Caballeronia sp. TF1N1: one gene and its partner. Each later gene encodes a partner of the first gene's protein in a complex. Links are inferred from orthologs where the notes say so. Each region holds a gene or a part of one and is shown in the gene's direction. Other genes may lie near its edges. The genes, in order: dapF and LDZ28_RS11535.

Region 1 (3,196 bases):
CGGCTTTCTCAAGTTTCTGGCGCTCATCCCTTACGGCATCACGGCACGTTTCGGCGACGGACTCGGCTGGCTGCTCTATCAGATCCCGAGCAGACGCAAGCGCATCGTACATACGAACCTCGCGCTCTGCTTTCCGGACTGGTCGCCCGAGCGCCGCGAGGAAGTCGCGCAGCAGCATTTCCGCCACGCCATCCGCAGTTATGTGGAGCGCAGCGTGCAGTGGTTCGGCTCGGCCAAGAAGCTCGAAAAACTGATCGAGGTGGACAGCGCCGTCGATCTCTCCGACCCGAACCTGCCGCCCACGCTATTTCTCGGCCTGCATTTCGTCGGCATCGAGGCGGGATCGATCTTTCTGAACTACTCGCTGCATCGGCAATGCGGGTCGCTGTATCAACCGTTCTCGAATCCGCAGGTCGAGGAAATCGCGAAAGCGCAGCGCGCCCGCTTCGGCGCGGACATGGCGAGCCGTGCGGACAGCGCGCGTATCGTGCTGCGCTGGCTGCGCGACCGCAAACCGGTGATGCTCGGCGCGGACATGGACTACGGCATGCGCAATTCCACCTTCGTGCCGTTCTTCGGCATTCAGGCGTGTACGTTGACGGCCGTCGGCCGGCTGGCGAAAGCGGGCAAGGCGCAAGTGGTGCCGTTCATCGGCGAGGTGCTGCCGAACTACAAGGGATATCGGCTGAAGATTTTCGAGCCGTGGCAGAACTACCCCACTGGCGACGACGAAGCCGACGCGCGCCGCATGAACGAATTCCTCGAAGAGCAGATTCCGCACATACCGGAGCAGTATTACTGGGTGCACAAGCGTTTCAAAACGCGTCCGCCGGGCGAGCCGGGCTTCTATTGAGCGCGCATGGCGCCGTGGTGGCGCAGATCGTCGCGAAACGTCATGAAACGTGACGGTGAGGCTCACATACAATAGCGCCATGAAACTCAAATTCACCAAGATGCAAGGCGCGGGCAACGACTTCGTCGTGCTCGACGGCTACACGCAGGCGCTCGATCTGAGCGCGCAACAAGTGCGTGCGCTCGCCGACCGTCATTTCGGCGTGGGCGCGGACCAGTTGCTGCTGGTGGAAAAGCCGACCATCGAGGGCGTCGATTTCAAATACCGCATCTTCAATTGCGACGGCGGCGAGGTCGAACATTGCGGCAACGGCGCGCGCTGCTTCGTGAAGTTCGTGCGCGACCGCAAGCTGACCGACGCCGCCACCGTGCGCGTGGAGGTGCAAAACGGCGTCATCACGCTGACCATGCAAGCCAATGGCGAAGTGACGGTCGACATGAGTACGCCGGTGTTTCATGCGCCCGAAGTGCCTTTCGACGCACACGGTCTCGAAGGCCGCAACGAAGGCAACGACACGCTCTGGCCGCTCGATCTGAACGGCTACGCGAATGAACCGCGCTGGATTTCCGTCGTCTCGATGGGCAATCCGCACGCCGTGCAGATCGTGGATGACGTGGAAGCGTATCCCGTGCTCGTCGAAGGTCCGCTGATCGAGCGTCACGCGCGCTTTCCGAAGCGCGTCAACGCGGGCTTCATGCAGATCGTCGATCGTCATTCGGTCAAGCTGCGCGTCTACGAACGCGGCGCGGGCGAAACGCTCGCGTGCGGCACGGGCGCGTGCGCGGCGGTGGCGGCAGGCATCCGGCGCGGCGTGCTCGACACGCCGGTGCGCGTCGAGACGCACGGCGGCACGCTCACCATCGGCTGGGACGGCGCACGCGACGAATCCGCGCCACTTTTCATGGCCGGACCCGCCGCGACGGTTTTCGAAGGCGAGATCGACCTCGACCGCATCGCCGGCTGAGTTTGCATACGCATCGCATCATTACGACCATCGACCATGAATCCACGCGAAGTCGCCGATTATCTGCTCGACAACCCCGATTTCTTCACCGAGCACGCTGAACTGCTCGGCACGATCCGGTTGTCCAATCCGCATGGCAAATCCGCCGTGTCGCTGCAGGAACGCCAGATGGAAATGCTGCGCGACAAGAACAAGCAACTCGAACGGCGCCTCGCCGAACTGCTGCGCTACGGCCACGAAAACGACAGCATCTCGACGAAGTTCAACCGCTGGACCGTGCGCGTGATCGCGCAGCGCGATCCATACGCGTTGCCCTCGACCATCAGTCGCGGCCTGTGCGAAGTCTTCGACGTTCCGCACGCCGCGCTGCGCGTCTGGGATGTCGACGAAGGGTATCGCCAGGCCGACTTCGCGCGTCAGGTCGGCGAGGAAGTGCGCATCTTCGCGAACAATCTGGAAGTGCCGTATTGCGGCGCGAACAGCGGCTTCGCGGCGGCGCAGTGGCTTGGCGCGCCGAACTCGGCGTCGGCTACGACCGTTGCCGGAGAAGGCGCCGCGCAGCGCAAGATCGAATCGATCTCGCTCATCGCCCTGCGCGATCCGCAAGCCGGTCCGGATGCGCCCACCTTCGGCCTGCTCGTCATGGGCTCGCCCGATCCGCGCCGCTTTCACGACGGCATGGCGACCGACTTCCTCACGCAGATCGGCGCATTGGCCAGCGCGGCTTTGAGCCGTCTGATGCCTTACTGAGATCGCCATGGACGCCGCCGAAGCCATCGCCACGTATCTTTCGATGCTCGAACACGAGCGGCGTCTGTCCGAACACACTTTGCGTGGCTACACGTACGAACTGAGCGAACTGCGCGCGCTCGCCAAAGACCGTCCGCTCGAATCACTGACCGCGCTCGATATGCGCGGCGCGGTGGTCAGGGCGCATTCGGCGGGGCTGTCGTCGCGCTCCATCGCGCATCGGCTGTCGGCGTGGCGGGCGTTTTATCGATGGTTCGCGCAGCAAGTCGACATGCCCGCGAATCCAGTGGCGACCATTCGCGCGCCCAAGCGCGAGAAGAGCTTGCCGAAGGCGCTTTCCGTCGATGACGCCATGGCGCTCATGGACGCGCCCCAGGCCAGCACAACCGAAGCCGCGCGCGATCACGCGATTCTCGAACTCTTCTATTCGTCCGGCTTGCGGCTCGCCGAACTGGTCGGGCTGGACGTGCATTTCGTCGAGACCGCCGAATACCGCTCGCAAGGCTGGCTCAATCTCGCGCACGAGGAAGTGACGGTGCTCGGCAAGGGCAACCGGCGGCGTTCGGTTCCAGTCGGACGCAAGGCAGTCGATGCCTTGCGCGCGTGGATCGCGGTACGCGGCGAATTCG
Region 2 (3,081 bases), 470 kb from region 1 along the record:
AGATGGTCGGCTCGGCGCCTTCGTTGTCGGTGGCGAGAATGATCGACTTGATCGTGCGCTCGAGCGGAATGCCGAGATACTCGGCGACGGCTTCGCACTTCGCCTTGCCGGGCGTCGGCGTCTTTTTGAGCTCTTCGGCGGGCGCGGCGCGCGTGGCGATGAGCGGCACGCCTTCGGCAGCCTCGACGTTCGCCGCGAAATCCGAAGCCGGGCAATACGCGATGTCGTCCTCGCCCGTCTCGGCGATCACGTGAAATTCATGCGAGCCGCTGCCGCCAATCGAACCGTTGTCCGCCGCGACGGCGCGAAACTCCAGGCCGATGCGCGTGAAGATGCGCACGTAGGCATCGAACATTTTCCGATACGACTCGGCGAGGCCGGCCGTGTCTTTATCGAACGAATACGCGTCTTTCATGATGAACTCGCGGCCACGCATGACGCCGAAGCGCGGGCGGATTTCATCGCGGAACTTCGTCTGCACCTGATAGAAGTTTACCGGCAACTGCCGATAGCTCTTGATTGCGCTGCGCGCGATCTCGGTCACCACTTCCTCGTGCGTCGGGCCCATGACGAAGTCGCGGTCGTGACGGTCCTTGAAGCGCAGCAGTTCGGGGCCGTATTGTTCCCAGCGTCCCGATTCCTGCCACAGTTCGGCCGGCTGCACGGCGGGCATCAGCAGTTCGAGCGCGCCCGCGCGGTTCATCTCTTCACGCACGATGGCCTCGACCTTGCGTACCGAACGCAGGCCAATTGGCAGGTAATCGTAAATGCCGCCCGCGACGCGACGGATCATGCCGGCGCGCATCATGAGCTTGTGGCTGACGATTTCGGCCTCGGAGGGCGCCTCTTTCAGGGTGCCGATGAAGAAACGGGATGCTTTCATTCAAGTTTTCCAAATGCGCCACGCGCTCCGAAAGCTCTGACTCTCGAAACTGGCGATACGTGTGAACGACGGGACGGACGACGGCTTTGTACGGAGCAGAGGCAGCGCGTCGATGCGCTACTTCGGCCAACGGAAGAAGATTTTGCCGCACGCGGAGTGCTCTGGCAAAAAGTCGCTTATGCGTGCTTCGAACCCGGGCTAATGACGAAGGCCGGTTCCGCGGGTTGATTCCAATACGCCGTGCCCGTTATCTGTTTATAATCAAAGCAATTTTAAAGGATTCGAAGGTGGTTGTATGCTGGATCGTGAAGGCTTTCGCCCGAACGTCGGCATCATCCTCTTGAACGCGCGCAACGAAGTGTTTTGGGGTAAGCGGCTGCGTGAACATTCCTGGCAGTTTCCGCAAGGGGGCATCAAGTACGGTGAGACCCCTGTGCAAGCGATGTATCGGGAGTTACACGAAGAAACCGGCTTGCTTCCGGAGCACGTCAAGGTCGTCGGTCGCACGCGCGACTGGCTGCGTTATGAGGTGCCGGATAAGTTCATCAAGCGCGAAGTGCGCGGACATTATCGCGGACAGAAACAGATCTGGTTTCTGCTGCGCATGGTGGGACGCGACTGTGACATTTGCCTGCGCGCGACGGACCATCCGGAATTCGATGCCTGGCGCTGGAACGAATACTGGGTCCCGCTGGATGCGGTAATCGAGTTCAAGCGTGACGTTTATCAACTGGCTCTGACCGAGCTATCCCGCTTCTTGCGGCGTACCAACTCCCGCGTCGAACGCGGCGAGCGCGTCGCGCATCACGGACCGCGCTATCCACGCGTCGTCCAGACGATGACGATCGAAGCACCTGCTGTAACCGTCGCTGGCAACGAGGTTCAGGCAGAATGCACGATCAGCGAGGAAGTGCATATCATCGTGCAGCGGTCTTCGTGCGACTGATCACTGCGGTTCTTCTTTTACTTTGACACTGAGCACGGCACGGCGAGCAATTCGCCGTGCTGTTGCCGTATGCGCACCTGTTTTCGGGAAGATCGAATTGAAAGCCATTGGTTCATTTGCGTTGTCCGCTGCGGTATCCGTGGCCATGCTGGCCACGCTCGCTGCCTGCTCCAGCAACAAAGGCCCGTCCACACAGGACGATGGCGTCTTCACCTATCTGCTCGACCAGAAGCCGGAGTGGACCGAGGAAAAGGTCGATACGCTTCCGCCGCTGCCCGAAGCCTCGAATCTGCTTGCGTTCAACGTGTCGCAGAATACGCCGCTGATTTTCGCCGTCGACAAGACTTCGCTTTCGGTCGGCAAGGATGGCGTCATTCGCTACGTGATCGTCGCGACGAGCCCGAGCGGCGCGCGCAATGTGAATTACGAAGGCATTCGCTGCGATACCTACGAATGGCGCCGCTACGCGAGCATCAACGATAACGGTACGGCTTGGGATCGCGAGGTCGCATTCGACTTTCGCCGCATAGAAAATGGCGAATTGAATGCGTATCAGGCGGCGCTGTATCAGGATTATTTCTGCACGAGCAAACTGCCGGTCGGCACGGCCAAGCAGATCGCCAGCAACATTCAGTACAAACGCACACAGAGTTCCATCAACGTGCGCTGAAGTTGGGTTACGTTGAGTTGCGTCGAACGTGCGCTCATGCGAAAAGGCCCGCTTTCAAGCGGGCCTTTTACGTATCAAGTCTCAGACGAGCACCAGATTATCGCGGTGAATCAACTCCGGCTCCAGCATATAGCCGAGCACCGTTTCGATCTCGCCGCTCGGCCGCCGATGAATCAGCCGCGCTTCTGAACTGCTGTAATTCGTGATACCGCGCGCCACTTCGCGTCCTTCGTCGTCCAAACAGGCGATGACCTCGCCGCGATCGAACGCGCCCTTCACGTCGATCACGCCGATCGGCAGCAAGCTCTTGCCTTCGGCTGTGACCTTCTGAACCGCGCCGTTGTCGATCACCACGTGACCGCGCATTTGAAGGTGATCCGCCATCCACTGCTTGCGCGCCGCAATGCGCGCCGTACGCGCGATGAGTTGCGTGCCGATCATCTCACCGGAAGCGAGCCGCGTGAGCACATCGGCTTCGCGGCCGCTTGCGATCACCGTGTTCGCGCCGCTATGCGCCGCGCGCTTCGCCGCGAGAATCTTCGTCAGCATGCCCCCGCGTCCGAGGCTCGAACCCGCGCCGCC

The links.
Region 2: the proteins of dapF (region 1) and LDZ28_RS11535 are in contact, whole or in part, in a solved structure (PDB 5YGU), measured with the Escherichia coli proteins. The link is inferred for Caballeronia sp. TF1N1 from one-to-one orthologs.

What each region holds. Positions count from the first base shown.
Region 1 is NZ_CP084626.1:2,947,985-2,951,180, reverse strand. What follows is about bases 1-2,874. They hold dapF (diaminopimelate epimerase), read left to right. Parts: upstream 1-932; coding sequence 933-1,817; downstream 1,818-2,874. Other genes in these bases: xerC (tyrosine recombinase XerC), read left to right, coding at 2,575-2,874; LDZ28_RS13820 (DUF484 family protein), read left to right, coding at 1,854-2,567; LDZ28_RS13830 (lipid A biosynthesis lauroyl acyltransferase), read left to right, coding at 1-853. Outside these bases: more of xerC, read left to right, coding at 2,875-3,196. UniProt on the Escherichia coli protein: Involved in the succinylase branch of the L-lysine biosynthesis and in the biosynthesis of the pentapeptide incorporated in the peptidoglycan moiety. Catalyzes the stereoinversion of LL-2,6-diaminopimelate (L,L-DAP) to meso-diaminopimelate (meso-DAP).
Region 2 is NZ_CP084626.1:2,481,361-2,484,441, forward strand. What follows is about bases 245-3,003. They hold LDZ28_RS11535 (RNA pyrophosphohydrolase), read left to right. Parts: upstream 245-1,178; coding sequence 1,179-1,829; downstream 1,830-3,003. Other genes in these bases: LDZ28_RS11530 (proline--tRNA ligase), read right to left, coding at 245-883; LDZ28_RS11540 (hypothetical protein), read right to left, coding at 1,830-1,976; LDZ28_RS11545 (CNP1-like family protein), read left to right, coding at 1,936-2,499; proB (glutamate 5-kinase), read right to left, coding at 2,581-3,003. In the rest of the region: more of LDZ28_RS11530, read right to left, coding at 1-244; more of proB, read right to left, coding at 3,004-3,081. UniProt on the Escherichia coli protein: Master regulator of 5'-end-dependent mRNA decay.